Regions from separate parts of the Streptomyces sp. NPDC001373 genome, predicted to be linked through region 2. Evidence: riboswitches for the same ligand, from Rfam matches in the RefSeq annotation. Region 2 holds a riboswitch; the other holds the start of a gene.
The links. Region 2 has a riboswitch for S-adenosylmethionine ahead of thrC (threonine synthase). Riboswitches for the same ligand answer to the same signal wherever they lie in the genome.
Positions count from the first base shown of each region.

Region 1: linked by a shared signal. The riboswitch ahead of ACFY15_RS12615 (aminotransferase class V-fold PLP-dependent enzyme) and the one ahead of thrC (threonine synthase) in region 2 are both predicted to bind S-adenosylmethionine.

Region 1 is NZ_JBIAWQ010000004.1:359,326-363,729, forward strand. Features, by position in the region: gene ACFY15_RS12615 (aminotransferase class V-fold PLP-dependent enzyme) at 1-1,202, opposite strand, end outside; SAM riboswitch class IV at 1,434-1,550, opposite strand; gene trpD (anthranilate phosphoribosyltransferase) at 1,640-2,704, opposite strand; gene ACFY15_RS12625 (cytochrome bc complex cytochrome b subunit) at 2,874-4,404, opposite strand, start outside.
Region 2 is NZ_JBIAWQ010000011.1:164,267-168,670, forward strand. Features, by position in the region: gene ACFY15_RS24540 (cold-shock protein) at 220-426, opposite strand; gene ACFY15_RS24545 (MoaD/ThiS family protein) at 808-1,086, opposite strand; gene thrC (threonine synthase) at 1,123-2,433, opposite strand; SAM riboswitch class I at 2,427-2,565, opposite strand; gene ACFY15_RS24555 (glucosyl-3-phosphoglycerate synthase) at 2,771-3,721, shown strand; gene ACFY15_RS24560 (trehalose-6-phosphate synthase) at 3,812-4,404, shown strand, end outside.

The sequences.
Region 1 (4,404 bases), on a different contig from region 2:
CCCGGCTCCTGCGGCTCGCCGCCCAGCAGCGTCCGCACCAGCGGGTGGGCGCAGAACAGCCCGTCCCGGACCCCGATCCCGTACTCCGCGGACAGCGCCGCCGCGAAGTGCGAGCTGTTCCAGCCGTCGACCACGAACGAGATGACGCCGACGCGCGGGGCGTCGTCCCCGAACAGGGACAGCACCCGCACCGCCGGGACCTCGGCCAGCCCCTCGCGGACCTTCGCGACGAGGTGCCGCTCGCGGGCGACGAGGTCCTCGAAGCCGGCCTCCTCCAGCGCGCGGCAGGCGGAGGCGATGGAGTAGACGCCGATCACGTTCGGGGATCCGGCCTCGTGCCGGGCGGCGGTGGTGTGCCACTCGACGTCGACGCCGCCGTCCTCGCGGCGGGCCACCGTACGCGAGGCGCCGCCCCCGGCCAGGTACGGCTCGGCCTCCCGCAGCCAGTCCGCGCGGCCGGCGAGCACGCCCGCGCCGAAGGGCGCGTACAGCTTGTGCCCGGAGAAGGCGACCCAGTCCACGTCCAGCTCCCGCACCGAGACGGGGTGGTGGGGCGCCAGCTGGGCGGCGTCCAGCACGATCCGCGCGCCGTGGGCGTGGGCGGCGGCGGCGAGCTCCCGGACCGGCCACAGCTCGCCGGTGACGTTGGACGCCCCGGTCACGCAGACCAGCGCCGGGCCGTAGGGCTCGCGGTCGGCGAGCGCCCGCTCCAGGGCGGCGACGGCCTCGCCGGGGGTGCGCGGGGCGTCGAGGCAGGTGACCTGCGCGTCGCGCCAGGGAAGCAGCGAGGCGTGGTGCTCGGTCTCGAAGACGAAGACCTGACAGTCGGCGGGGAGCGCGGCGGCCAGCAGGTTCAGGGAGTCGGTGGTGGACCGGGTGAAGACCACCTGGTCGGCGGGGCGGCAGTCGAGGAACGCGGCGACGGTGGCCCGGCTCTGCTCGAAGAGATCGGTGGAGAGCTGCGAGAGGTAGCCCGCGCCGCGGTGGACGCTGCCGTAGTAGGGGGCGTACGCGGCGACGTCGTCCCAGACCCGCTGGAGCGCGGGGGCGCTGGCCGCGTAGTCCAGGGCCGCGTAGGTGACCTCGCCGCCGGTGACGAGCGGGACGGTGACGTCCCGGCCGAGCACGGGCAGCGGCTCGGCACGGGCAGGGCTCTCGGCGGCGGGAGCGGGGGCGGTGGCGGTGTTCGGGTACGCGGACATGGCGGTATCTCCCGGCAGGCAGGGCTGAATGGCTTCGGTGTGCCCGTACGCGGGTACGGCGGCGCGCGGTGGCGGCAGCGGCCGTAGGGGGTACGGGAAGGACCTCGAACCGGTCGGGGGTACGCGGAAGGGACCCTGGTCCGAGGGATGAAGAAGGGGCGGAGTCGCCCTATCGCATTCGCTTGCTCACGGAAAACGCTCCTCGAGAGACCAGGACCCCTGGTGTCGAGGGATCCGCGCTTGCCGTAGACCTCGCTGCCTACGACCTGGTCATCACCCGGGGCACCCCGCCACGGAAGGAGGGTTGCCGGACAGCGAGCCGGGGCCTTGACGCTGTCACTCGTGACCTTGGGCAGCATCCTGCCACAGGGTCCCCCGGACACAGGACCCCGGTCCACGATGTGGACCGGGGTCGTGGCCGCAGGCACCGGGCCGGGTCAGGCGTTGCTGGCCGCCACCCACCGCTCCAGGGCGGCCCGGGCGGCGCCCGAGTCGATGGATTCGGCCGCACGGGCGATGCCCGCCGACAGCTGCTCCTCCAGCGAGCCCGTCCCCGGGTCCACGGCCACCAGGGCGGACGCCGAGTTCAGCAGGACGGCGTCGCGCACCGGGCCGGTCTCCCCCGCCAGCAGGCGGCGGGCCACGTCGGCGTTGTACGACGGGTCGCCGCCGCGCAGGGCCGAGATGTCGATGGTCGCGATGCCCACGTCGCGCGGGTCGAAGGAGTGCTCGGTGATCCGGCCCTCGCGGACCCACCACACCCGGGAGGTCCCGGTGGTGGTCAGCTCGTCCAGGCCGTCGTCGCCGCGGAAGACGAGGGCCGAGGTGTTCCGCTCGGCGAGCACACCCGCCATGATCGGGGCCAGCCGGGGGTCGGCGACGCCCACGGCCTGCGCCGTGACCCGGGCGGGGTTGGTGAGCGGGCCGAGGCCGTTGAACGCCGTGCGCACCCCGAGGTCCCGTCGTGCCGAGGCCGCATACCGCAGGGCGGGGTGGAAGACCACCGCGGAGCAGAAGGTGATGCCGGCCTCCTCGGCGACCTGTGCCACCCGCTCCGGGGTCAGGCGCAGGTTGACGCCGAGCTTCTCCAGGACGTCGGAGGAGCCACTGGCGGAGGAAGCGGCCCGGTTGCCGTGCTTGACGACCTTCGCGCCCGCGCCGGCCGCCACGATGGCGGACATGGTCGAGATGTTGACGGTCTTGGCGCCGTCGCCGCCGGTGCCGACGATGTCGACGGTCCGTCCGGGCACCTCGATCAGGTTGGCGTGGGCGTACATCGTGCGGACCAGCCCCGTGTACTCCTGCACGGTCTCGCCCTTGGCCCGCAGGGCCACCGCGAAGCCCGCGATCTGCGCGTCGGTGGCCTCGCCGCGCATGATCCGCTCCATCGCCCAGGCGGTGTCGTCGGTGGCGAGGTCGCGGCCGCAGAGCAGCGTCTCCAGGATGCCCGGCCAGCTGCGGGCCGCCACGCTGTCGCCGCCTGCCGGGGTCGCAACGTTCATGGTCAGCTCCTGCTGCTCGTCGGTGATCGCACGTCGAATGGGAAGGTTCCCAGCCTATCCAGCCCCGGAGACGGCAAAGAGCCCCCGTCCAGACACTGGACGGGGGCTCCTGCCGTGGCGACACCAGGATCGGCCCGGGGGCCGGTCCCTCAAGCGGTCTTGCCGGAGATCAGTGGTGGCCGTGGCCGGACTGGATCTCCTTGTACTCCTCGACGGTGGGCTTCGAGATCTGGTTGCCCTCCGCGTAGAGGCCCTTGCTGAGCTTCGCACGCAGCTTCTCGGCGCGCGTCACCTTGCGCTCGACACCGTTCTCGTCGACCGTCGGGCCGAGCTCGATCGGCTTGTACTGCTCGTGCGAGGTGAGCGTGTGCAGCTTGCCCTGCGAGAGCGGCTCGTGGACCTCGATGAACTCACCGTGCGGCAGGCGCTTGATGATGCCGGTCTCGCGACCGTGCAGCACCTTGTCGTGGTCCCGGCGCTGGAGGCCGAGGCAGATCCGCTTGGTGGCGATGAAGGCCAGGACCGGGACGACGAAGAAGCCGATCCGGACGAACCAGGTGATCGAGTTGATCGACAGGTGGAAGTACTGGGCGAACATGTCGTTGCCGCCGCCGATGAGGAGCACGATGTACTCCGCGATCCAGGCGACACCGAAGGCCGTACGGGTCGGGACGTTGCGCGGGCGGTCCAGGATGTGGTGCTCGCGCTTGTCGCCGGTGACCCAGGACTCGATGAACGGCCAGACGGCGATCGCGCCGAGGACCAGCGGGAAGAGCAGCAGCGGGATGAACACGCCCAGGACGAGCGTGTGGCCCCACAGGTTGATCTCCCAGCCGGGCATGGCACGGATCAGGCCTTCCGGCATACCCATGTACCAGTCGGGCTGCGCACCGGTGGACACGTGGTCCGGGCGGTACGGGCCGAGCGCCCAGATCGGGTTGATCGAGGCGAGGGCCGCGATGGCCGCGATGACACCGAAGACCAGGAAGAAGAAGCCTCCGGCCTTGGCCATGTAGACCGGCAGCAGCGGCATGCCGACGACGTTGTTGTTCGTCTTGCCGGGACCCGCGAACTGGGTGTGCTTGTGGTAGAAGACCAGGATCAGGTGGGCGACCAGCAGGCCCATCATGATGCCGGGCAGCAGCAGGATGTGGATCGAGTAGAACCGCGCGACGAAGTCGCCGCCGGGGAACTCGCCGCCGAAGAGGAAGAACGACAGGTACGTGCCGACGATCGGCACGGACAGGATCGCGCCCTCCATGAAGCGGACACCGGTGCCCGAGAGCAGGTCGTCCGGCAGGGAGTAACCGGTGAAGCCGGTGAACATGCCGAGGACCAGCAGCAGGAAGCCGAAGATCCAGTTGATCTCGCGCGGCTTGCGGAACGCGCCGGTGAAGAAGACGCGCATCATGTGCACGACCATGCCGGCGACGAAGATCAGCGCCGACCAGTGGTGGATCTGCCGGATGAGCAGACCGCCGCGGACGTCGAAGCTGATGTCCAGCGTCGAGGCGAAGGCCTCGGACATCTGGACGCCCTGCATCGGCACGTACGAGCCGTGGTACACGACCTCGTTCATGCTCGGGTGGAAGAACAGCGTCAGGTACACACCCGTGAGGATGATGATGATGAAGCTGTAGAGGCAGATCTCGCCCAGCATGAAGGACCAGTGGTCCGGGAAGATCTTGCGCATGTTCGCC
Region 2 (4,404 bases):
CCCTGCGGGCCTCACCGGCCCGGTCCTCGTCTTGTAGCACTCTCACCCGGAGAGTGCTAACGCCAATGATTAGCACTCGGCCCCCACGAGTGCAAGCGGCTTCGAGCCATGCCGGGCCGGGACCTACGAACCCGGACATACGTGAGGGGCCCGCATCCCGTCCGGGATGTGGGCCCCTCACGTGTTGGTGCGTGCGTCGGTGGCCGATCGCGCTTCGACTCAGCCGGCCGCGAGCTTGACCATGTCCGCCTGCGGACCCTTCTGGCCCTGCGAGATCTCGAACTCGACACGCTGACCCTCTTCAAGGGTGCGGTACCCGTCCATCTGGATGGCGCTGTAGTGGACGAACACATCCGCACCACCGTCGACCGCGATGAAGCCGTAGCCCTTCTCCGCGTTGAACCACTTGACGGTGCCCTGAGCCATGCCTAACTCCCCTATTACTGGCCCTTGCGCAGGTCCGCACTTCGCGGACCCGGGTCAGAACTTGCGCCGGAACGCCTCGACCGGGGCTGAATGTATCTGCACCGCTGCTGTCTGCAACAGGTCATTCCGACGAGAAATCTGGACACGCGCAAAAGGGGAAATGGGCTGAAAATTTGGCCTATTCCTGGGCAAGTCGGGCCAGACAACCCTCACCAACGCCCCAAAAGGCACACGCATGTTGACTCAATGTCAACCCTCCCGCAGCCCGTTCATATGCGGCGGGCAAGAACAGCGGAGGGGACTTCCCCAACTCTACCGCGCCCAACCAAGCAGAATTGCCCCCTCCACTTTTAGCGGAGGGGGCAATTCAGATTCCCGGGATCAGCAGCCGCCCGCCACGGCGGGGATGATCGAGACGCCGGCGCCGTCCGGCGTCGCCGCCTGCAGGCCGCCCTCGAAGCGCACGTCGTCGTCGTTGACGTAGACGTTCACGAAGCGGCGCAGCCTGCCCTGGTCGTCCAGGACGCGCGCGGCGATCCCCGGGTGGTTCGCCTCCAGGGAGTCGATGACCTCGGCGAGGGTTGCCCCCTCGGCCGGGACCTCGGCGGCGCCGCCGGTGTAGGTGCGCAGGATGGTGGGGATGCGGACGTTGACGCTCATGGCGCTACCGCCTTTCCGTGGAGTGCTGGGGAAGGGTCAGGCCAGGCCGGCGGCGCGGAACGCGTCCAGGCTCGGGCGGATGGTGGCGGTCTGGCCGGTGCCGGACACCGCTTCCAGGGTCTTGAGGCCGTCACCGGTGTTGAGGACCACGGTGGTCAGCGAGGGGTCGAGCTGCCCGTTCTCGATGAGCTTCTTCGTCACGCCGACGGTCACGCCGCCCGCGGTCTCGGCGAAGATGCCCTCGGTCCGCGCCAGGATCCTGATGGCCTCGACGACCTGCTCGTCGGTGACGTCCTCGACGAAACCGCCGGTGCGGCGCGCGATGTCGAGCACGTACGGGCCGTCCGCCGGGTTGCCGATGGCCAGGGACTTGGCGATCGTGTTCGGCTTCTGCGGGCGGACCACGTCGTGGCCGGCCTTGAAGGCGGTCGACACCGGGGAGCAGCCCTCGGCCTGGGCGCCGAAGATCTTGTAGGGCCTGTCCTCGACCAGACCGAGCCTGATCAGCTCCTGCAGACCCTTGTCGATCTTGGTGAGCTGCGAGCCGGAGGCGATCGGGATGACGATCTGGTCGGGCAGCTGCCAGCCGAGCTGCTCGCAGATCTCGTAGGCGAGGGTCTTGGAGCCCTCGCCGTAGTAAGGGCGCAGGTTGACGTTGACGAAGCCCCAGCCCTCGCCCAGCGGGTCGCCGATGAGCTCGGAGCAGAAGCGGTTGACGTCGTCGTAGTTGCCCTCGATGCCGACCAGGTCGCCACCGTAGACACCGGCCATGACGACCTTGCCCTGCTCCAGGTCGTGCGGGATGAACACGCAGGAGCGGAAGCCGGCGCGGGCGGCCGCGGCGCCGACGGCTCCGGCCAGGTTGCCGGTGGAGGAGCAGGAGAGGGTGGTGTAGCCGAAGGCGCGGGCTGCCTCGACGGCGATCGCGACGACGCGGTCCTTGAAGGAGTGCGTCGGGTTGCCGGAGTCGTCCTTGACGTACAGCTTGCCGGTGACGCCCAGCTCCTTGGCCAGGTTCGCGGCGTCCACCAGCTGGGTGAAGCCGGGGTTCAGGCTGGGCTTGGAGGCCACGTCCGCGGGGACGGGCAGCAGCGGCGCGTAGCGCCAGATGTTGTTCGGGCCGGCCTCGATCGCCGCGCGCAGGGCCTCCGGGTCGCCGGCCGGCAGCTCGTAGGCGACCTCCAGCGGACCGAAACACTCGACGCAGGCGAAGATGGGGCCGAGCTCGAAGCGGGTACCGCACTCACGACAGGAAAGGCCGGTGGCGGGGCCGAGATCGACGGATCCGGGAGTGGCGGAAGTGGCGACAGTCTGTGCAGCCATGATGGCGAGGCCCTTTCTCCTCATCTTCCCCATGGCGCACTTCGCCATGAGACGGAATTGGCACCTTCCCTAGCCGGGGCCCCGCGCGAGCGAGAACCGACTGGAGGGTTGCCGGGGCTTCAACGGGCCGTGTCCCTCTGCCCCTCTGGATGAGCGGTATGGCACCGGCACACGCGCTCGATGGCGCGCCGGTGCGTTTGTTCGCGAAGACCCCCGGCATGCGGTGGACCTTCGCGTTGTTCAAGACTGTAACTGAAGGGGCGGCCGCTTGAGACGGCTGTCCGAACCGCGAGATGGATCACAATTCGGCCCAAATCCGCCGGGTGTGACGCCGCCTCCGAGTGACCAGGGAGTACCGAGGGTGCTGGATGAGGTGGAGCGCTGGCTGGCCGACCGCTCCTGGTCCGCCGCCGACCGACCGCTCGACCAGCTGCTGGAGCGGAAACGGGCGGCCGGGACCACCGTGAGCGTGGTCCTGCCGGCCCTCGACGAGGAGGCCACGGTCGGGGAGATCGTGGAGGTGATCCGGCGCGACCTCGTCGAGGGCCTGCCGGTCCCCCTGGTGGACGAGCTGGTCGTCGTCGACTCCGGGTCGAGCGACCGTACGGCCGAGGTCGCCGCGAAGGCCGGCGCCCGCGTGGTCCACCGGGACGAGATCCTCCCCCGCGTCCCCGCCGTGCGCGGCAAGGGCGAGGTGCTCTGGCGCTCCCTGCTCGCCACCACCGGCGAGGTCGTCTGCTTCGTTGACGCCGACCTGCGCGACTTCTCGTCCGCCTTCGTCTCCGGCATCGTCGGCCCGCTGCTCACCGACCCGCAGGTGCAGTTCGTCAAGGCGATGTACGACCGCCCGCTGGGGGACGCCCCCGGCCAGGGCGGACGCGTCACGGAACTGGTGGCCCGCCCCCTCCTCAACCTCCACTGGCCGCAGCTGGCCGGCTTCGTCCAGCCCCTGGGCGGCGAGTACGCCGTACGCCGCTCCCTGCTGGAACGCCTGCCGTTCCCCGTCGGCTACGGGGTCGAGCTCGGCCTGCTGGTCGACGCCCTGCACACCGTCGGACTGGACGCGCTGGCCCAGGTCGACGTCGGCGTCCGCCTCCACCGGCACCAGAACGGACAGGCTTTGGGCCGGATGGCCGCCGCCATCTACCGCACCGCACAGCTGCGGCTCTCGCGCGCCCACCTCGTACGGCCGGAGCTCACCCAGTTCGAGAGGGGGCCGGACGGGTTCGTTCCGCGCACCTACCCCGTGGACACCGAGGAGCGGCCGCCGATGCTGGAGATCGAGGAGTACGCGGTCCGGCGCGTGGCGTGAGGCGGAAAGCGGGGCCCCCGTGACCGGTACGTGACGAACCGGTCATTTCCCGGACGTTTGAGCGAGGAGACCCCGGGCTAGGTTCGCGGCATGGCTTCTCAGGTACTCGTCGCCGCCAACCGCGGCCCGCTCTCGTACGCCCTCGCCGCCGACGGCACGCTCACCGCCCGGCGCGGCGGGGGCGGTCTGGTCTCCGGCCTGTCCGCGGCCCTCGCGGCGCAGCCCGGGGCCCTGTGGATCTGCGCGCCCCTCTCCGACGCCGACCGCGAGGCCGTCCGGCGCGGGGTCTCCGAGCCCGGCGTGCGGATGCTGGACATCGATCCCGAGGTCTACCACGACGCGTACAACGGCATCGCGAACTCGGTGCTCTGGTTCACCCACCACCACCTCTACGACATCCCGCGCGAGCCCGTCTTCGACGCGGAGTTCCGGCGGCGCTGGGACGCGTACACCACCTACAACCAGGCCTTCGCCGAAGCGCTCGCGCAGGAGGCGGCGGAAGGCGCCCGCGTCCTGGTCCAGGACTACCACCTGGCCCTGGTCCCGGGGGCCCTGCGGGAGCTGCGCCCGGACCTGCGGATCGCGCACTTCACGCACACGCCGTGGGCCTCGACCGACTTCCTGCACATGCTCCCGGACGACATCCGCAGCCGGCTGGTGTGGGGGATGCTCGGCGCCGACCA